DNA from 3 places in the Lysinibacillus sp. GW823-FHT02G10 genome. Region 3 is predicted to be linked to each of the others. Evidence: riboswitches for the same ligand, from Rfam matches in the RefSeq annotation. Region 3 holds a riboswitch; each other region holds the start of a gene.

The links. Region 3 has a riboswitch for thiamine pyrophosphate ahead of thiC (phosphomethylpyrimidine synthase ThiC). Riboswitches for the same ligand answer to the same signal wherever they lie in the genome.
Region 1: linked by a shared signal. The riboswitch ahead of thiW (energy coupling factor transporter S component ThiW) and the one ahead of thiC (phosphomethylpyrimidine synthase ThiC) in region 3 are both predicted to bind thiamine pyrophosphate.
Region 2: linked by a shared signal. The riboswitch ahead of thiT (energy-coupled thiamine transporter ThiT) and the one ahead of thiC (phosphomethylpyrimidine synthase ThiC) in region 3 are both predicted to bind thiamine pyrophosphate.

What each region holds. Positions count from the first base shown of each region.
Region 1 covers NZ_JBXAJI010000003.1:177,278-184,919, reverse strand. The annotation lists gene AC1RFD_RS13215 (vWA domain-containing protein) at 1-147, shown strand, start outside; gene AC1RFD_RS13210 (VWA domain-containing protein) at 131-2,725, shown strand; gene thiW (energy coupling factor transporter S component ThiW) at 2,882-3,382, opposite strand; TPP riboswitch at 3,477-3,584, opposite strand; gene AC1RFD_RS13200 (MFS transporter) at 3,651-4,847, opposite strand; gene AC1RFD_RS13195 (ABC transporter substrate-binding protein) at 5,338-6,411, opposite strand; gene AC1RFD_RS13190 (ABC transporter permease) at 6,408-7,205, opposite strand; gene AC1RFD_RS13185 (ABC transporter permease) at 7,202-7,642, opposite strand, start outside.
Region 2 covers NZ_JBXAJI010000008.1:20,635-28,276, reverse strand. The annotation lists gene AC1RFD_RS19410 (AAA family ATPase) at 1-1,467, shown strand, start outside; gene AC1RFD_RS19405 (small protein YxzF) at 1,508-1,630, opposite strand; gene AC1RFD_RS19400 (magnetosome magnetite crystal formation protein family) at 1,686-2,009, opposite strand; TPP riboswitch at 2,135-2,242, shown strand; gene thiT (energy-coupled thiamine transporter ThiT) at 2,377-2,937, shown strand; gene map (type I methionyl aminopeptidase) at 3,100-3,855, shown strand; gene AC1RFD_RS19385 (TspO-related membrane protein) at 3,885-4,598, opposite strand; gene AC1RFD_RS19380 (polyphosphate kinase 2 family protein) at 4,798-5,622, shown strand; gene AC1RFD_RS19375 (GNAT family N-acetyltransferase) at 5,783-6,370, shown strand; gene AC1RFD_RS19370 (beta-class carbonic anhydrase) at 6,443-7,006, opposite strand; gene AC1RFD_RS19365 (hypothetical protein) at 7,187-7,321, opposite strand; gene AC1RFD_RS19360 (aminopeptidase) at 7,462-7,642, opposite strand, start outside.
Region 3 covers NZ_JBXAJI010000009.1:74,881-82,522, forward strand. The annotation lists gene AC1RFD_RS20065 (S-layer protein) at 1-45, opposite strand, end outside; gene AC1RFD_RS20070 (methyl-accepting chemotaxis protein) at 300-2,399, shown strand; gene AC1RFD_RS20075 (AEC family transporter) at 2,510-3,439, shown strand; TPP riboswitch at 3,500-3,614, shown strand; gene thiC (phosphomethylpyrimidine synthase ThiC) at 3,755-5,533, shown strand; gene AC1RFD_RS20085 (catalase) at 5,657-7,162, opposite strand; gene AC1RFD_RS20090 (response regulator transcription factor) at 7,459-7,642, opposite strand, start outside.

The sequences.
Region 1 (7,642 bases), on a different contig from region 3:
GGAACAAGTTTTACATTAGGTGATATTTCAGACAATGGAAAGGAAGAAGTGTCGATGACCTCTTTCGTGCCTTGGCTAATTGTAATTATTTTACTATTGCTTGTTTCAGAGTGGGAGGTGCAACGACGTCGTGGATTTACGAATTGATATGCCGTTAGTATTGTTGTTACTCCTTCCATTATTCTTGTATTTTGGATGGACATACTTTCATGAGCGACAGCGACTTAAAAGAAGTCATATTGTTGTACTTACTATTCGCATAGTGGCAGCAGGCTGTTTAGTTTTTGCACTCGCAGGTCCATATCTATTATTACCAATCAAAGAAGAACAAATTATTTATTTAGTAGACCGTTCTGCTTCTATGAATGGTACGGAAGATGAGATGGTTCAGTTTATACAGGAGAGCCTCCAATCAAAAAAAGAACCGCAGCTTGCGGGCATTTATTCATTTTCCTCTACTTTACAAACAGAAGCCATTTTATCTAAAACATTAAAGGAAGTACCGAAACTAACTGAAATTAAAGCTACCGATCAAACAAATATAGAACAAAGTCTACAGCTTGCTTCAGGGATTATAGATCCTAAAAAAGCAACTCGTCTTGTGCTATTAACAGATGGTAATGAGACAAAGGGCGATGCTTTAGAATTTGCTACGAAGTTGAAAGGCTCTAATATTAGTGTGGATATTAAGCCTTTTAGTCAACCAGTTGTCAATGATGTATCACTAAAAAGCTTTGTATCCCCTCAAGTTGCTTACGTTGGAGAGCAACAACAATTAGTGACTGACATACTTGCAACATCAGCAGGCCAAGGCGAGCTATTACTATATGAAAATGATGAGCTTATTCATCGAGAGGCAGTTGAGCTGACTGAAGGCACGAATGTGTTTACCTATAAACATGCAGCAACAGCTGAAGGACTTGTAAAATATGAAGCCGTTGTTCAAGTTGGTCAGGATGCCATTTTTGAAAACAATAAGTTAACTAGTGTCACAATGGTTCAAAGTGAACCACATTTATTAATCGTTAATGGTTATGAAACAGCTTCACCCATCGCAGCAGCACTTGGTAGTCAATCCATTGCCTATGATGTTGTAGCACCTAAAAGTTTACCAAATGAACTATCCAGCTATTTGCAATATAATGCTATCATCTTCGACAATGTACCAGGTCATTTAGTGGGTGAAGCAAAAATGAGTGTTATTGAGCAAGCAGTCAAAAACTTTGGAGTTGGTTTTACAATGGTGGGTGGAGAAAATAGTTTTGGTCTAGGCGGCTATTTTAAAACACCGATTGAAACCTTATTGCCAGTGGAAATGGAAATTAAGGGTAAAGAGCAATTACCTTCCTTAGGATTAGTGATTGTACTTGACCGTTCTGGCAGTATGCAAGGCTCGAAGCTTGAGCTTGCTAAGGAAGCAGCAGCACGTTCTGTTGAGATGTTGCGAGACGAGGATACATTAGGATTCATCGCCTTTGATGATCGTCCTTGGGAGATTATAGAGACAGGGCCTCTTAGCAGTAAAGAAGAGGCTGTGGATACTATTTTATCAGTAACACCTGGTGGGGGAACAGAAATCTATAGTTCATTAGCTAAAGCCTACGAGAACCTTGCTGATTTAAAGCTCCAACGTAAGCATATTATCCTCTTAACAGATGGGCAGTCACAGGCAGGGAACTATGAGGATTTAATTGGTGGAGGAAAAGAAGAGGGTATAACCTTATCGACAGTAGCGATTGGACAAGATGCCGATGCGAACTTATTAGAAGCGCTTAGTGACATGGGCAGTGGACGTTTCTATGATGTGATAGATGAGCAAACCATTCCTTCTATTTTATCTCGAGAAACAGCTATGATTTCCCGCACCTATATTGAGGACAATCCGTTCTATCCGGCAATTTATAATGCAGCAGGATGGAACTCACTGTTTGCTAATGGTGTCCCACAAATGAATGCATATATTGGGACAACAGCAAAACAGGGGGCTACTGTTGTAGCAGAAAGCGAGAAAGAAGATCCTGTGTTAGCGCAGTGGCAATATGGTCTTGGTAAAACATTTGCCTTTACATCTGATTCAACGGGTAAATGGACAGGAGATTGGGCAAGATGGCAGAATTGGGGAGCATTTTGGCAAACACTTATTTCTCAAATGCTACCAAGCTACAATGATGTAGCCTATGATGTAAGATTGGAAGCAGATGGTTCCTTTATGATTACAGACCCTACAAATGAAGCCGCATTTTTAGATATTGTAGCGGTAAATGAAGCAGGGGAGGAGCTAGAAACAAAACTTGAAACCATTTCCGCATCTCAAGTTCGAGCTGTAGTACAAGCTGAACCTGGATTAATTTTCTTCCGTATAGCAGATGAAAAGCAGGCCATTTATCAGGCAGGGCTAAGTGTTCCTTATAGTGCTGAATACGAACTACTCCCTGTAAATAACCAACTGATAGAAGAGTTAACTCAACGAACAGGAGGCACTGTTTTAAAGGAACCACAAGATGTCTTCCGTGACTTTACGACAAAAGGAGCAGATCGGCAAAATATTGCCACATGGCTACTCTTAGCGAGTATGCTTCTTTTCTTTATTGATATTACCATAAGACGTTTTGGTTGGAATTTCCTAACGAATGCGAAGAAAAAAGAGCCGCTGGTTGAGGAAAAAACTATACCAGAAGACACGAATGTAGCACAGTTGTTAAAAGGCATGAAAAAACGATCTTAAATATAGAGGAAGCAGTGCAAACTCGAATAGTTTTGCACTGCTTTTTTATATTGCATGAAATAAAGAGTTATCCCCTTTGTAAAGAGGGTAAATGAGAAGAAAAGCGATCCAAATTGGACTACCCCAGCTCAATGAATGCTCATAATTCAATCTCTCTCAATAAAGAGAAGAATTAAACCTCTTTACTAGCTCTGTTTTACGCAAGCTACTCGCAACCATTACACCTAAAATAGCACCGATCGTACTTGATGTTAAAAAGGCTGGTAGGAAGAAGAATGCTGCTACAGATGTTCCCATGAATAATTTTGCAAAAGGGACTGCAATAAGTGAAGCCAGAATGCCCGTTCCGATAACTTCTCCGATACCAGCTAACCACATTTTATTACTATATTTATAGGCAAGGGCAGCACAGAACGCGCCGATGATACTACCAGGGATAGCTAGTAGAGAGCCTGTTCCAGTAAGGATACGAATGATGGCAGTGACAAAGGCAACTATAACTGTTGGTACGGGTCCAAGTATAATGGCTCCTATCACATTAATAGCATGCTGAACTGGGTAAGCACGTGCGATTCCTGTTGGGATGGATACGAAAGTAGAGCCTGCAACAGCAACGGCTACTAATAAAGCCATGACTGTTAATTTACGAATTGACATAAAGTTCACTCCTTTTGGTAAAGTTCGTGAGGAAAAATAAAAAGGCCACCCCCTTTAAACAATAGGAAGCGGCCTTGTATGTGTATAGTGACAACAGCAAGTAGCGCCACTTCCCTCCGCTAGTGTGAACTAGATCAGGTTCAAAGGGTCCGTATATTACCATATACGTCTCAGCCTTTTAAAGACTCCCCTAGTGGTTAAAATCATTCAATTTTGTGAATCAACAATAATGTAACATACTGCTAAAAATAGTCAATGATTTTTCAGACTATTTTGTATCGGGATGCATTAAATGAGGTGCTTTTTTCACTGTCCAGATGAGCGCAAGGAAGAAACAGGCTAATAATATGATAGAACCGAAAATATATGGACTATTCATATTCCAGTCAAATAATAAACCTGCCAAAGCGGGTCCAATCATATTTCCGAGGCTCATATAGGCATTATTCAACCCCGCAGCAAATCCCTGCTCTTTCTCTGCAAGCTTTGAGATGAGTGTATTAACAGCTGGACGAATTAATGTCGTTGCTGTAGAGAAAATTGTTGCTACAACTAAAATAAGGGCAAAGCCAGAAACAAATAATATTAAGAAAATAGCAACGGATGCAATAAATAAATTTACTAGTACTACTTTCATTTCACCATAACGATTGAACAGTGGTGTAATAATAAACATTTGTACTACTACTCCAAAAGCACCACCAACAACTAATATAATCGCTATATCTACAGGTGTGTAATTAAACTTTTCTGTCACAAATAATGACAATGTCGTTTGGAAATTTGCAATTCCAAACGAGAACACCAGCATAATTATGAGCATAACAAAATAAGGCATATGTATGGAACGAGCCATTTGCTTCGCCAGATTGTCTTGCTTTTGTTTCTGTTGAGCAGTGTTTGGTTTGGTAGAAGGTAATAAAAAGTAAGATAAAATAGATGCTACAATGGCTGCAGCTCCAGCTGTGAAAAATGGGAAATGTAAGCTTACCTTTGCTAAAAAGCCACCAATACCAGGTCCAATCATAAAGCCAAGAGACATAGCGGCACCCAACATCCCCATACCTTTCCCACGTTCTTCATAGGTTGTGACGTCAGCGACAAAAGCCATAATAGGAGGTGCAACAAATGCGGAACCTAGACCACCTAAAAATCGTGCTAAAAAGAGCATCCATACATCTGTAGCAAGGCCAAATCCGATTTGTGCAAGACCTGTTACGATAAGACCGAAAATAATTAAATTTTTTCGTCCGTACTGATCTGAAAGATTCCCAGCAATAGGAGAAAATACGAATTGAGCTAAGGCGAACGTTGCGATTAGCATACCTAGAACTTGTCCTGCTGCACCAAATATTTTTAAATACTCTGGCATGACAGGAATAATAATGCCAATACTCCCCATTGCGATAAACATATTAAACATTAAAATATACAAAGCCGCCTTATTGGACTTCTGCTGGGTCATCGAATGAACCCCCTTTTTGTAATCAAATATAGTACAGTCTATCATAAAGAATTATTGCTTGGCTAATAGTTAAGATTATAGTACTGGTTCTATATTTAGAATGGTTTTCCACAAAAGTTTTTATCCACGCACCTATGCATTATGAAATAATACATTTTAGTCATAAAAGTTGAGGGAAAAGAAGCTATGGGAGGATAAATTAGTAAAGCAACAACAATTGAGGGACTTCTCTTATAAAGGGAGAATTAAAAATTTGGAGAGTCTGTCTGTAATGGTATAAAGCATGGCTATAAATTGTAGCGATGTTGAGCGTTAGAAGTTATGGACTATCAAAAATACACTAATGTGAGAATCTATTAAAATTTAGATAAAATATTTTATAAATATAATAATGCAAATAGTGATTGAAAATGTTCTTAGTTTAATAAACAGTTAGATAAGCAGAGTAAAAAACTAGCGAATTGGTGTGAAAACCAATTCGCTAGTTTAATTATCTGATACTCATTTTAAATTCTAAAAATAATTCGTTGTATTTCCCTAAATAATCAGGTCCTAAATTTTTGTAGACCTCTAATGTATCGCGTTGTTCTTCAGAAGGATAGTAGCGTTCGTCAGAAACAACTTCTTCGTCCATTAAGTCCATAGCGGCAATATTAGGAGTAGAATAGCCTACAAAATCAGCATTTTGAGCACCTGATTCAGCACTTAGCATGAAGTTAATAAAGGCGTGGGCACCATCAATATTTTTTGATGTTTTTGGTATGACCATATTATCAAACCATAAGTTTGAGCCTTCCTCAGGTACAGCAAAGTCTAACTCTTCATTTTCATACATCATATCAGCTGCTTGGCCAGACCATGTAAGGGCAACAGTTGCCTCATTATTGATCATTAACGGTGTGATTTCATCTCCAATGATCGCTTTAACATTTGGTGCAAGTGTAATTAATTTGTCAGTAGCTTCACGAAGTTCCTGATCATCTAGTGAATTCAGAGAATAGCCAAGACTGTTTAAGCCCATCCCAATGACTTCACGCGCACCATCTACTAAAAAGACTTTTCGCTTTAAAGAAGGGTCCCATAAATCGTCCCAAGAGGAGAAGTCTAAGTCTCCAACAAGGCTCGGATTGTAGACAATACCTACTGTTCCCCAAAAATAAGGGACAGAATATTTATTGTTAGCATCGAATGGTAAATCTAAAAAGTAAGGATCAATATTTTTTAAATTAGGGATTTTCGTTTTATCTAAAGGAATTAATAATTTTTCTTCCTTCATCTTCTCAATCATATATTCAGAAGGGACAGCAATATCGTAAGCTGTTCCGCCTTGCTGAATCTTTGTCATCATAGCTTCATTGGAATCGAATGTTTCATAGATGACATGAATGCCTGTTTCTTTTTCAAATTCTTTTAACAAATCAGGATCAATATATTCTCCCCAGTTAAAGATGGTTAACGTGTCTTTTCCACTTTTACCGCCTCCCGCACTTAAGGCATCAGCCGCATAGAATAAAAGGGCTGAAACGACAAGGATGGCGATGGTAGCTTGAATTAGTGACTTCATCGATGCCCCTCCATTCTTTTACTCGTACGACTTGTCATGAAATAATAACCAACAACAACTAAAACCGTAACAAAGAATACTAATCCAGAAATTGCATTCACCGTTAGAGAAATTCCTGCGCGGGCCATTGAATAAATTTCTACGGATAAAGTACTAAAGCCATTACCTGTTACAAAGAATGTCACGGCAAAATCATCTAATGAATACGTAAGTGCAAGGAAGAAGCCTGCAAAAATACCTGGCTGAATATAAGGAAGAATGACACGCATCATAACGTCCTTTTTCGTTGCCCCTAAATCTAATGCTGCATCGATTAATGAGTTATTCATTTCTAGTAGCTTTGGTAAAACCATTAATACAACAATCGGTACACTAAATGCAACATGGGCTAATAAAACAGATGCAAAGCCCAGTTTAATGCCTACCATTGTAAATAAAATTAAGAAGCTAGCCCCGATAATTACGTCTGGGCTGACGATTAAGACATTGTTTAAGGATAATAAAGTATTACGCATTTTAGAATCCTTAACCGTCACAATTCCAATTGCTCCTAGCGTACCAATAATAGTAGAAATGAGAGCAGAAAGTAATGCCACGATGACCGTATTTATTAATATAACAAGAAGACGCGAATCTTCAAAAACAGCTTGATAATGCTCCAAAGTAAAGGATTCAAAATTATTCATGGAGCCGCCACTATTAAACGAGTAAAAGATTAAATAGAAAATTGGAGCATAGAGAACGATAAAAACAATTGTTAAATAGACTTTGGCTGAAGCAGATAGTTTGTTCATCGTACGCGACCTCCTTTATCCTTTTGTCCCGTAATTAGCATGATAATCACCATGAATAAAATTAAGAATACAGCAATAGTGGAACCCATACCCCAGTTTTGCGTCACAAGGAATTGCTGTTCAATCGCTGTGCCTAGAGTAATGACACGGTTCCCTGCAATTAAGCGAGTAATCATGAACAGGGATAGGGCAGGGATAAAGACAACTTGAATACCAGATTTAACGCCATCCATTGTCAATGGTAAAACAACACGACGGAAGGTTGTAAAAGCCGAAGCACCCAAATCCCGTGCTGCATAAATGAGCGTTGGGTTTAAACGATCTAAAGAATTGAAGATCGGTAAAATCATAAATGGAATAAAAATATAGACCGACACAAAGACAAAGCTAATATCGGTAAAGAGCATTTGCTTTGGATCGAAGCCAAATACTTCGAT
Region 2 (7,642 bases), on a different contig from region 3:
GTTATTGAGCTTGCTCAAGTGGAAGCATTAAGAGCGAAGGCATCATCAGACGAGCGTAAGTATTTAGAGAAAGAGGCATTTTTAGCATCAGCGCAGCAACTTCTTCAAGATACATGGCGACAACTCGAGGCTCAGCATATTAAACAAGAAGACCAACCACAGATCACCGCTACTTTACATGAAGTGGAACAAGAGATTGCTGCATTAAAAATTATTCAACATCAATTAGCTGATGTGCGATTAAAAATAAAGCATCAGCATGACCGAATAGAGCAGCTACGAAATAAGCATATGAAGCTAGAGCAATATTTAGCAGAGCAGATAAAAGAATGGACAAAATTACAAGCGGTTGTAGACGAACAACTTAAGCAGATGCCCCCTAATTTACCAACTTTACAGCAATTAAAGCAACAACTAAATGAAGTTAGTAAACAGAAAGAAGAGCTTCAAAAAAGTTGGCAAGTGAGTCAAGAAAATTTGCATGCAGCAAAGGAAGCAGCTAGCAATGCAACACTAACTGTAGAAATTGCCAAACAGTCCTTTGAGGAATTACAGCTTAAAATGAATGAAAAGCTTCAGCAATTTTCAGCAGATATGCAAGAAATAGGTTTCGAAAGCTATGAGGCTTATGCAACTGCTAAACGGAGTGCCATACAATTGGATGCACTTCGAAAAGCATGTAGCGACTATGCTTTACAAGTACACACGTTGCAAATTCAGATTACCGAAGGGGCTACATACCTTCAAGGAAAAGAGAAGCAAGATTTAGAGGCGATGGAAGCAAGAGTAGAACAGCAGCGAATTTCCTATGAGGAAGCATTTAAACGTTTGCAACAGATGAATGGCTTTATACAAGCATGCCAAGGCTTTAGTGAAAGGGTGGAAGAAATAGCGAAAGAGCTTCATTTACTTGAACAAGAAGCAGGACGAGTAAAGGAGCTCTATGGATTATTAAATGGACAAAATTCGAAAAAGCTATCCTTTGAGCGTTATATACAAATTAACTACTTAGATCAAATTACAGAAGCTGCCAATATACGTCTGTATCATTTATCAAACGGTCAATATGAGCTTAGACGTTCAGATAGATTAGAAAAGCATGCGAAGCAAAGTGGCCTTGGTCTTGATGTTTATGATGCTTATACAGATCAATTACGAGATGTCAAAACTTTATCAGGTGGCGAAAAGTTTAATGCTTCGTTGAGCCTTGCATTGGGGATGGCAGATGTGATTCAAAGCTACCAAGGTAATATTCATATTGAAACGATGTTTATTGATGAGGGCTTTGGCTCGCTCGATGAGGAATCACTAAATAAAGCAATCGATACATTAATTGATTTGCAGGATTCTGGTCGTATGATTGGCGTTATTTCGCATGTGCCTGAATTGAAATCTGCGATGCCAGCAGTTTTACATGTGGAAAAAACATTAAATGGCCATAGTCAAACCCATTTTGAAGTGAAATAAAACGAAGGCGTATTTCCTCTAAAAGGAATACGCCTCCGTTTTATTTTTTTCGAGTTGTGGTTGTAGGCGTTGTGCCCTTTTTTGCAGCCATTACTTTTTTTACGATAGGAATAACAATAGGTGCTAACTTAACGGCAGTTTTTACAACGTTTGATACTTTCATCCCAAAACAGCTCCTTTTACAATTACTACTACCTGTTTCACTTAAAAATAAAACATTAACGGATAACACGAACAGCCTGAATTATATTCCAAATCACAATACCTAGTGAGACGAGAGCATAGATGGCGAATGAAACAAACCAAATAATCATCACTGTATTATTACTGGAGGTTGGATCTAAACTAAATGTGGAAAAAACAAAGACAATAAAGAACAGGATGCCAAAAACAAAAGGAACTAAATGAGAGACAAGTGCACGAATCGAATGTTTTTTTACATCACTATCTTTAGTCACGAAATATACAATTAATGGAACGATAAAAGGGGCGAAGAAAATACTAAGATAACTAAAGGCAGCTAAAATTTTTTGATTCTCCATAGTTGTACCTCCTTTTTAAATATTTACGCATGAAAAACAGCAAAGTTTCAAAAAAATGATGTATGGAAGGTTGTAATCCTTCAATCCTTTGCGTACAATGAGAGTGTTCAAATAAATTCAGATGTAACGACCACAAGGGGAGCTGATGATGTCAGCTGAGACTGGGCACGTAATGCCTTGACTCTTCGAACCTGTAAGTTAACGCTTGCGTAGGGATGTGGATAGAAACCGACACTTGTACGATGTGAGGCTCTGTCCTGACATCGTTTTTTCGTCCGTAAAGGAAAAAAGGTGTCAGAAAGAGACATATCAGCGCTTTTCTATTCCTGCTCTTGTATCCTACATCGGAACAAAGGAGAGAATATGTATGGACAAAAAAAGACTATTAATGCTAGTGGAGATTGCGATTTTTGCAGCGATAGGTCTCGTACTGGATCAGGTTTCCTTTAAAGTATGGGCACAAGGCGGCTCAGTTAGTCTTGTTATGGTACCGATTATGTTAATAGCATTTCGCTGGGGCTTAGTAGCTGGTCTTACTACGGGACTACTTGTGGGTGTTATGCAAACAATGTTTGGTTCTTATATCGTGCACTGGCTACAAGGATTACTAGATTATGGTGTTGCTTTTACTGTTGTAGGATTAGCGGCGCTTGTACGTGGACCAGTGTTAGACGCTGCTAAACATATGAACAAAACAAAAATGGCACTTTATATAATCATAGGTACCGTTATCGCGGGCTTCTTACGATACACAGCACATACAATTGCTGGTGCTGTATTTTTTGCCGAATATGCGGGTGACCAGAATGCATGGATCTATTCCATCATCTACAATGGTACATATATGCTACCAGCAACCATTTTAACGGCTGTCGTTGGTGTTCTTTTATTCACAGCCGCTCCCCAATTAATGCAAAGAAAAGCTTAATGCTAGTCCCTTCACGTGAGTGGAGGGACTTTTTTGTCTTGAATAACTCTTTTAGCACTTTGCAAAGTAGGAAAGCATACAATATTTAAAGCGTTTATCGTTATACGCATAAAAAGTTATGTTATATTAAAGAATAGATATTAGATGAAAGGGACGTTATACATGATTGTAAAAACGCAAGAAGAGATTGAAGCTTTTAAAAAAATAGGACGCATTTGTGCTGAAATTCGCGAAGCAATGAAAGCTGCCACAAAACCAGGTGTTACAACACTTGAGCTTGATGAAATTGCTGGTCGCATGTTTGCAGAGGCTGGCGCTATTTCAGGACCAAAGGGAGAATATGATTTTCCAGGGTATACATGTATTAGCGTCAATGAAGAAGTAGCACATGGTATTCCAGGAAAGCGTGTTATTCAAGAGGGAGATATCGTAAATATTGATGTTTCAGGCTCTTTAAATGGCTATTTTGCTGACACAGGTATTTCATTTGTTGTGGGTGATGGCTATGAGGACAAAGAAAAGCTTTGCCGTGTTGCTAAAAGTGCCTTTGATCGAGCAATGACAAAGGTAAAGGCTGGATCTAAATTAAATCAAATTGGTAAAGCTGTTGAACGCGAGGCAAATGCTAATGGGTTAACTGTTATTATGAATTTAACAGGTCATGGCTTAGGTCAATCTTTACATGATGAACCAAACCATATTTTAAATTATTACGATGCATGGGATACTACTATTATGAAAGAAGGTATGGTCCTTGCGGTTGAGCCATTTATCTCAGCAAATGCAGAGCATATCGTAGAAGCAGGTGATGGCTGGACATTCGTGACGCCTGATAAATCACTTGTAGCACAAATCGAACATTCAGTCATTGTAACAAAAGATAAACCAATTATCTTAACGTCATTAGACGAAGAATAGGATGTAATGAAAAAATCCTGCTAACCAATTTATTTTTGGTAGGCAGGATTTTTTTTAATAAATAAAATGCCAACAAAGAGAACACCGCATAAAAATAAAGCAGCTGTAGTGACAAGTAGCTCATCAAAACCATTATGTATGGCGATTCCAATATAAGCCCAAATAAAAACACTTGGATACACAACATCAAAGTGATGGAAACGGATATGTAGCGCAATGGCTCCTCCTAAAGTAAGTAAAATCACTGCCCAAAGAGGCGTACTAAGACCAAAGCCGTTCCAACCATAAGCCGTTAACGTAAAGCTTGTATTTGTGATAAAAATAAATGTCATCCATGCTAAATAAATAGAGAAAGGAATACGACCAAACAAGGATTTGTCCTGAAGAGGGTACGTATTATACAACATAAACAAATACAAGACTAAGAGTAATGTAATGCCAAGAGAAACAATAAATAACTCATGGTGCCAGACATATATCGTCAATGCTTGTAATATATTTATGCAACTAAAAAGCGCAGACTGTTTCAAAGTTGTCTTTTTCATGTTCATAACTAACCAATAACCGAGCAAAAAATAAATGATAATCCAAATTACATGACTTACACTAACTGGTGCAAATACAACAGAAAAACGATTAGCGATTTCTAGCGAAGATTGACCGTTGATGTTCACGAAAAAGGATGAAAAGGTTAGGATGATTGAGACAAGATAAGAGATTGTCATCAAGATAAACCGAGGCATGTTTTCCTCTCCCTTCGTGTTAGATTGTATAGGGAAAAGACAAATAAGTATAGTACTGTCACTTTTTTTATTATAACGGAAATTTCCAACAATGTATCGTGTTGTTTTACTATTAATACCTACAATTTACCATGTCTGATAGGCATCCATATATTTCTTTAGTACAATAAGAATAGCCAAATAAAAGGAGTGAAGTTTCATGACACAAAATTTGAAAAATCTAGATCTAACTGTTGAACTAGACAAAAAGATGTATAAAAAGAAATTAAAAGTACTCCAATATGAAATGTTGAACGCACAACAATTTTTATTAAAAAACAAGATTGGCTTGATCTTGGTATTTGAAGGAATGGATGCAGCTGGTAAAGGTGGCGCTATTAAACGATTAATCGAACGTGTCGATCCCCGCGGTTATGTTGTACATCCTATTTCTGCTCCTCAAGCTCATGAATTACGCTACAATTATTTACAACGATTTTGGAGAAAATTGCCTCAACATGGGCAAATCGCTATTTTTGATCGCTCGTGGTATGGCCGCGTACTAGTAGAACGCATCGAAGGATTCGCAACAAAGGATGAATGGTCTCGTGCTTATGAAGAAATTAATAATTTCGAGAAGATTTTAACTGCAGGAGATTACATAATTATTAAGTTCTGGCTTCATGTTTCAGATGAGGAGCAATTAAAACGCTTTAAAGAACGTGAACAAAACCCTTATAAATCTTGGAAGTTAACAGCCGAGGATTGGCGCAATCGAGATAAAACACCTCAGTATATTGAAGCAGCAAATGCGATGTTTGAAAAGACAGATAAAAAAGATGCACCATGGGTCTTAGTCGCTGGAGATGACAAAAAGTATGCACGTGTTCAGGTGCTACAGGAAACTATTGCACACATTGAACGAGAGGCTCAAAGGCGTGGTCTTCATTTAACAAATGTGTTAGACAATACTCAACTAGAGGATGCTGATTCCTCCAGCTTAGAAATAGTAAACGAGAAAAAGAAAGAACAAAAAACTAAATAATTGAATTGTGCTGCTATGACAATAAGACATAAGCTGTTTTGGTTGTAGCAGCCTGTTTTTTTACATACAATGAAATATAAATAGGGTTTGCAATTATGGCTTGTAGCCAATGAAACAAAGAGAAATGTATTGATTTTTATTGGAAGGCTAGTGTGGAGAAATGGTGCTTAAAATTTGGAATCTATTAAGAAAAAAGGGTGGGAATGTGGTAACAATAAAGGGGGAAAAATGCTACATCCGCACATTCCAAGAAAAAGATGCACGAAGTTTAACGGGTCTCGTAAGCCGTAATAAATACTTTTGGTCTATATACGAGCCACTGCAAAGACCTGAATACTATACAGTCGATGCTCAATACAAAAAAATTCAAGAAAGTCTCTATTTAATGGAGTCTAAGCGTGAATTTACTTTTGGTATTTTTGAGCATAGTACAAATAATCTAATAGGGCATATTGCACTTTATGCTGTCAAACGCTTACCGTACTCGAGTGCATTTGTTGGCTATGCGATGGATGAGATTTATGTTGGAAAGGGCATTGTCACAGAAGCTGTGAATATGGTGGTCCGATTTGCATTTGAACAAATTGGTCTACATCGTGTAGAGGCCTACGTATCGACACAAAATAATGCCTCCATGCGTGTATTAGAGAAGGCTGGATTTCAGCAGGAGGGTCTGCTAAGAAAGCTACTGTATATCAATGGTCATTGGGTAGATCACTATATGTATGCACGTTTAGAGGATGAATAGAAAAATAAGTGCCTATCTTCCACATAGAGAGGATAGGCACTTGCTCTTTTATTAATGTATGAAGAAATAATTTTATTGTTTATTTCCATCTTCAATTAAATCTAGATGACCTGTATTTGGATCAATTATTAAACCATGAACAGGTACGTCTTTTACCATTAATGGATGATTACGAATTGTATCGACACTTTTCTTAACACTTGTTGCTACATCACCGAAACCTCGTAAAAATTCTTTCAAATCAAAACCAGAATATTCCAACATTTTGATTGTTTCTGGATCGATGCCTCGTTGTACCATTTCGCTAAGCATGGCGTCAGGATCAACCGCACTCATACCACAGTCATAATGTCCAACAACATACACTTCATCAGCTTGTAGGCCGTAGACAGCAACTAATAAACTACGCATAACTGCACCGAAAGGATGGCTCACTAACGCACCAGCACTTTTCACTATTTTTACATCGCCATTACGCAAATTCATCGCTTTTGGTAAAAGCTCTACAAGACGAGTATCCATACAAGATAAAACAACAATACGTTTATCAGGATATTTCGTAGTGATGAATGGCTCATATTTTTTTTCTTGTACAAACTCTTTGTTAAATTCTAGAATATCTTGTAACATTGTCATGAATATTGCTCCCTTCCTTACAAAAAATATTGTAGAGCAAAATTTTCAATATGCAAACAATAAAGACTTTATTCAGATAATTTTTACAATAAAGGAGCAGTTTCATACGCTTTAGTAGATGAAATAACTTGTAAGCTATAAAAAAACAGCTACCTATAAATAGTAGCTGTTTTTTACACATTAAAATTTTTCGTTTGGCTTTGGATCTACAGTTACTGAAGACTTGCTATCTAAACCAACTTGTAGGTAGTGGATGAAGAATCCCGTTGAAATTAATAAAACTGCTGAAAAGCCAAGAACAGTTGTAATGAACATTATTAGAGCTCCTCTCTACTTAAATGATCTACTAAAATTCCCTAAAACAATTATACAATAGGTTACTAGGAAAATCTAAGGATAATTTATGACAACCTTAACATACTTAGCCTAGAATACTATTAGTAGGAATGGATTATTTAGAATGCCCAATTTCCATCACGGAATATTGGGTCTATTTGATCATCATGTGTTATTCCATCTATATTCATTTTGGTAGAGCCAATCATAAAGTCTACATGTGTCAAGCTTTGATTGAGACCATGTGCGCTTAGTTCCTCAGAAGTCATTTCTTTGCCGCCCTCAATGCAAAAAGCATAT
Region 3 (7,642 bases):
TGTAATAGCCGTGGCCATTAATGTTGATAGCGCTTTATTTTTCATGTAAGTCACTCCAATCATTCTATTTAATAGTTAATATATCATATTCTTCTATAATTTAGAATTCGAAGAGGATGTTTTACTATGAATCTCAATTCAAATAAGTCATTAGTCCTTTATATTGAAAAATAAATGTTTGGTGAAGTATCGGTATTTTTCTCTATAATTCTGTAAATTTTCTACTTTATTCGCTAAATATTTTATTGTGATACAATCATCCATCCATTATTATTAGTATAAAAGTGGGGGTGTTAGTTATGAAAAAATCAAGAGGAATTGCCTTAAAACTTTCTTCCCTTATAATAGGATTATTTCTCATTTTATTTTTATCCTATACTGTCATAACGGGAATTATTATAAAAAAGCAAAGTGTTGAAGACGCAGAGCATGGAACATTGCAAACTGCTGAATCCTCTGCAGCTATTATGAGTGAAAGATTTAAGAAAGCCAATACGACATTACAAACAACAAAGCGTATCATAGAAAGCATGGAGAAGAATAATACGTTGTCTACCAAAGGTGTCATAGACATAATGGAAAACAATTTAGCTAGCAATAATGACATTCTTGGAGTAGGAGCAATCTTTGAGCAAGAATCTATTATTTTAGAACCAACTGAGGCTTCTTTAGTAGATACTAAAAATCGCTTTATCCCTTATTTAAATAAGAACGGAAATGATATCACGACTGCTCTAATCGAAGGTATTGATGATAAGAGTATTTCTGAATGGTATTGGGTGCCAAAAGAAGAGAGACGTGCAGTTTTGACAGAGCCCTATGATTATAATGTAAACGGTAAATCCGTATTAATGACAACCATTTCAGTGCCATTAATCAATGCTTCCGGGACATTTTTCGGTGTATTGACTGCCGATGTATCAATAGATTTTTTAAATGATTTAACAAAATCGAATGCCCCAGAAGGCGGTTATGCGGCAATTATTACGAATAAAGGTGTGCTAACAGCTAACAGCTTTGGTGATGAGCTAGTTGGGCGCAATATGCAAGAGGATCCTACTTGGACAAGTATTAGTAAGACAATGGAAAATGGTGAACTAACAAGTATGTACGTTGACTCTAATCAACTGAAGGAAAAGGCCTATAATGTTTTTGCTCCAATGATTTTAGAGGGTATTGACGAAACATGGACTGTTCAAGTCGTGTTAGCTGAATCAAAGATTCTAGAAACATATAATCATGTATTTGTATTTACGATTATTGCTTCCATTATTATGGTGGTTTTGATGACAGCTGCAAGTGTGTTATTCATCTATAAACAATTAAAACCACTTAAATTTTTACGTGCATCGATTGAAACTGCAGCCGAAGGGGATTTAACACAAAAGGTAGAAGAGCGCTATATTAAGCCTGATGAAATTGGTGCAGTTGCTGTGGCCTATAATAATATGTTAGATAAAACCAATAGTGCGATTCAAACTGTACTAAATTCCACGAGGTTATTGAACCAATCTTCTAATCAGGTAAATGAGGCATTTAATGAGGTAGTTGCTTCTAGTCAGGAAGTTTCTGTAGCTATCAACGAGATTGCACAAGGAGCTTCGAAACAATCAGAGGATACAGAAGAAACAAATTATCGAATGATGGATTTATCAGATCAGATTGATGCTATTACGGCTCTTTCTAATGAAATGGATGAGCTATCTCATAAAACAGGTGTAACAACGGAAAAAGGATTGCATGAGGTTGAAAGTTTAAGAGAGCGTAATATGGAGACCAATCAAATGAATGGGCGTATCCAGCAGCAAATGGAATCATTAGCTTCTAATATTGCCAATATTAATCAGATTATTGCTTCGATTCAAAGCATTACCGAGCAGACTAATCTGCTAGCTTTAAATGCAAGTATTGAGGCTGCACGTGCTGGTGAACATGGTAAAGGATTTGCTGTAGTTGCAGAGGAAGTTAGAAAGCTTGCAGAACAATCTAAGAATGAAACAGAAATTATTAAGAGTACAGTAGAAAGTATTCTTGAAAATTCTCAGCAGACGGTTGCTGTGATTGCATCTAATGCAGATTTAATGCAATCTCAAAATGAGTCCGTACAAAGCACGCAACTAGCATTTAAAGATAGCAGTGACTTGTCGGGTTCAATTGCAAATTCTATTAGTGAATTAATGAATAAACTATCTAGCATGTTAGAGCATAAAAATCAGGCAATCATGGCTATCCAAAGTATTTCGGCTATTTCAGAGCAAACAGCAGCCTCTGCGGAACAAGTAAGTGCTTCTGCAATGGATCAACAAGTAGAATTACAAAAAGTAGCAGAGTCTATTCAAAATATGAACGATATTTCAAACGAGCTACAAGAAGTTGTAAACCGATTCAAGCTTGCTTAAAAAGAAAGGCTGCCTTCAATATAGAGGCAGTCTTCTTTATGGTGAAAGCAAGAGAAATTGACCTAGAAGGAATTCAACACTACTATTAACACTGGAAGGGGGACATTGATATGATGTATCTCGGAATGATTTTCTTTCAAATTGTTGTACCTATTTTAGTGTTACTTGTAATAGGCGCTATACTACAAAAGAAATTTCGCTTTAATTTAAAAGCATTGTCTCAGCTTATTACATATTGCTTTATGCCAGCAGCTGTTTTTGTAAATTTATATGAAACACATGTGGAATTATCTGTACTGGGAGAGGTCGGATTATTTATTGTACTCTTTATCAGTAGTCAAATGTTACTCAGTCACTTTATGGCAAAAGGGTTAGGCTTAGCTAAAACAGAGGCAGCTGTCTTTAAAAATAGTGTTGTGCTCATTAACTCGGGTAATTACGGTATTCCAGTGGCTCAAATGATATTTGCCACGCAACCTATTGGAGTAGCCATTCAGGTCATGCTCGTAATCTTTCAAAATATGACTACGTATACATATGGCTTATACAATTTAATTTCTTCTACAAAGTCAGGTATGACAATCATCAAGGATTTCTTTAAAATGCCTATTATTCATGCGCTGATTATAGGTGTCGCTATGAATTATTTTGATATCGGTATTCCACAGTTTATCAAAATACCAGTAGAACATGTGGCAGATGGATTTATTGCTGTGGCTCTAATTACTTTAGGTGCGCAATTATCACAACTAGAGATGAAATCAATGTTTAATAAAACCGTCTTTATCAGCTGTTTTACGCGACTAATTATTGGACCATCTGTTGCATTGGCCATTATTTATATATTGGGATTAGATGGAGTCGTCGCACAATCACTGTTTATAGCTAGTGCCTTTCCAACATCCCGCAATAGTTCTAGTCTAGCATTGGAATATGATGTAGAATCAGCAACAGCCGCGCAAGCTGTTTTATTTTCAACCATTGTAAGCTGTATAACTGTAACCATTGTGATCTATTTTGCAGAAGTATTATTTACCTAGTAAGATAAAAAATAACTTCCATCTCTTAGTATTATCTGCTACACTAGCATCAAACTAAATAGTATTAACTAGGGGAGTCTGATGAGTCAGGCTGAGAGGGAAACGCTACGAAGTTTCTTGACCCTTTGGACCTGATCTGGCTCATACCAGCGTGGGAAAGTTAAGAAGCTATTGCAGAGTATGCAATCAATAGACCTTTACATTCGTGGCCGGATCCAAATAATTATTTTGGATTCGGCCTTTATTTTTTGGATTGTTGGGGTGAGCTAGAATCGGTCCTTATATCAAAATAAATTTAAGGGAGAGAAGTAGCTCATGTCAGCAATTAGTGAAAAGAATATTACCATTATGTCCAGCTTTGAAGGAAGCAAAAAAGTATATGTGGAAGGATCACGCCCAGATATTCTAGTACCTATGCGAGAAATTGCATTAAGTCCGACAACAGGCAGTTTTGGAAATGAAGAAAATGCTCCTATTCGAGTATATGATACGAGTGGGCCCTATACAGATCCAGCCTACCAAGTAGATATTACGAAAGGTTTACCTGCCTTACGAAATGCATGGATTCAAGAGCGAGGGGATGTAGAAGCATATGAGGGACGCTCCATTAAACCGGAGGATAATGGCTTTCGTCATGTTGATGACCCGCGTATTCAAGAAAATGTCTTCCCTGAGTTGGCGAGAAAGCCTTTGCGTGCTAAAAAAGGTAAAAATGTGACACAGCTTCACTATGCACGAAAGGGAATTATAACGCCTGAAATGGAGTTTGTAGCAATTCGTGAAAATATGGATCCTGAATTTGTACGTTCAGAAATTGCAGCTGGGCGTGCTATAATGCCTTCTAATATTAATCACCCTGAGGCAGAGCCAATGATTATTGGGCGTAATTTTCATGTAAAGATCAATGCGAATATCGGGAATTCTGCTGTATCTTCTTCCATTGCAGAAGAAGTTGAGAAAATGACCTGGGCAACTCGATGGGGCGCAGATAATATTATGGATTTATCGACTGGTAAACATATTCATACAACTAGAGAATGGATTATTCGAAATGCTGCAGTGCCAGTGGGAACAGTGCCAATTTATCAGGCTTTAGAAAAGGTAAATGGTGTAGCAGAGGATTTAACGTGGGAGGTTTATCGTGATACTCTCATTGAACAAGCTGAGCAGGGTGTGGATTACTTCACCATTCATGCAGGTGTCCTTTTACGCTATGTACCACTAACAGCAAATCGTGTGACAGGTATTGTATCTCGAGGTGGCTCTATCATGGCACAGTGGTGTTTATATCATCATCAAGAGAATTTCCTGTATACACATTTTGAGGAAATTTGTGAAATTATGAAAGCCTATGATGTTGCTTTTTCCTTAGGTGATGGTTTACGCCCAGGCTCAATTGCAGATGCTAATGATGAGGCACAATTTGCAGAGCTTGAAACACTAGGCGAGCTAACACAGATTGCTTGGCAGCATGATGTTCAGGTAATGGTTGAGGGACCAGGTCATGTACCAATGCATTTGATTAAAGAAAACATGGACAAGCAATTAGAGGTTTGTAAGGAAGCGCCCTTCTATACATTAGGACCACTCACAACAGATATTGCTCCAGGTTATGACCACATTACATCAGCCATTGGGGCAGCCATGATTGGCTGGTTTGGTACAGCGATGCTTTGTTATGTGACACCGAAAGAGCATCTTGGTTTACCGAATCGCGAGGACGTTCGTGTGGGCGTTATCACTTATAAAATTGCTGCACATGCTGCTGATTTAGCAAAAGGTCATCCAGGTGCACAACAACGAGACGATGCACTGTCTAAAGCGCGCTTTGAGTTCCGTTGGCGTGATCAATTCAATCTGTCACTAGATCCCGAGCGTGCAGTGGAATATCATGATGAGACACTGCCAGCAGAGGGAGCAAAAACAGCACACTTTTGTTCTATGTGTGGGCCTAAATTCTGTAGCATGAGAATTTCACAGGATATTCGTAATTATGCGAAAGATAAGGATTTGAATACGACTGAAGCGATCCATCAAGGTATGAAAGAAAAGGCTGAGGAGTTTAAAAAAGCAGGCAGTCAAATTTATCAATAATGAAAGAAAAGGCTTATGTCAAAAAAATAGACATAGGCCTTTTCTTTATAAAAAAACTCCATGTGAATAGTGGATTCACATGGAGTAAAAGTTGGATTTGGATATCAATAATAAAGTGGAATATTAAACGTTTGTTGGTTGTTTTACATATGGATTTGTAAGGTCCATACCTTCTAAGGAAAGACCCATCGCTTTAGCGACACCTTCACCATATGCTGGGTCAGCTAGATAGCAGTGAAGGATGTGACGGCGTTTGATGAATTCTTCAACAGAAGCCATATCGTTCGCGGTATTTTCAAATAAGCGTTGCTGCTCTTCCGAAGTCAATAGACGGAATAGTTTACCTGGTTGTTCAAAGTAATTATTATCGTCTTCACGGAAATCATGAATACCTGCATGACCATCAATACGTAATTCAGGCTCTTTATGGTCTAAATTATGCTCCCACTCACCATAGCTATTTGGTTCATAGCTTAATGTCGAACCAAGATTGCCATCAAAGCGCATTGCTCCATCTCGGTGGAAAGTACGGAATGGACATTTTGGTGCGTTGACAGGAAGCATATAGTGGTTTACACCAAGACGATAGCGTTGGGCATCCGCATATGCAAAGATACGACCTTGTAACATTTTATCTGGTGAGAAGCTGATGCCAGGAACAATGTTAGATGGTGCGAATGCAGCTTGTTCAACTTCTGCAAAGTAGTTGTCTGGATTTTTGTTTAACTCGAATTCACCTACAGGAATTAATGGGAAGTCCTTTTTATACCATACCTTTGTTAAATCAAATGGGTTGTATGGTAGCTCACGAGCTTGTTCCTCTGTCATTACCTGAATGTACATTTTCCATTTAGGGAAATCGCCTTTTTCAATTGCTTCATATAAATCACGTTGTGAAGATTCGCGGTCTTGACCAATAATCTCATTAGCCTCGGCACCAGTTAAGTTCTTAATGCCTTGCTCTGTACGGAAGTGGAATTTAACCCAAACACGTTCATTATTAGCATTGATAAAGCTATACGTATGAGAACCAAATCCGTGCATATTACGGTAACCAGCTGGAATACCACGGTCAGACATAACAATTGTCACTTGGTGAAGTGCTTCAGGTAATGAAGTCCAGAAATCCCAGTTAGAGTTGGCATTTTTCATATTTGTACGTGGGTCACGTTTTACCACATGGTTTAAATCTGTAAAGTGTAACGGGTCGCGGAAGAAGAATACAGGTGTATTGTTCCCTACTAAATCCCAGTTTCCATCTTCTGTATAGAATTTAAGGGCGAAGCCACGAATATCTCGCTCTGCATCTGCTGCACCACGCTCACCCGCTACTGTAGAGAAACGTGCGAACATTTCAGTTTTCTTGCCGATCTCTGAGAAGATTTTCGCTTTAGTATATTGTGAAATATCATGCGTTACAGTAAAAGTACCAAATGCACCTGAGCCCTTTGCGTGCATACGACGTTCTGGAATTACTTCACGGTTGAAATTTGCTAGTTTTTCAACTAACCATACATCCTGAAGTAAAAGAGGGCCACGTGGACCTGCTGACATAGAGTCATGGTTACTTACTACTGGAGCACCACCTGCTGTTGTAAAGCGACGGCTACGATCATTTGCGTTTGTCATATTAGTTTACCTCCTGAAAAAAATGTGAGTCAAACTCTTCGTCTATAACTATAACAAATATAAAATAGAATTGCTAGTACATTATAATAATTATCGTTAAAGAATTTTTATATTTAAGTATAAACTATAAATATATGCGCTAGACATAGGGTTTATACATAGTTTTTAACTTAAATTTATTTTATTTAATCTCAATTTTATAGATAATTGTCATATTAAGATCAAGATAATCACATCATGATAAAATCTTTATTGAAAATAAAATCAACTAATTGAAAATTATTTTAATCAATCTTTTAATTTTTTCTATATCGGTTAGGCGTAATACCAATTTGTTGCTTAAATAATTTTATGAAATAATTTGGGTCATCAAAACCGTTTAAATGAGCGATTTCGCTAATAGCAAAATCTGTTTCTCGCAGCATTTTTGTGGCATGATGAATTCTTACTTGCTGTAAATAGCGCTTAAATGGCAAGCCT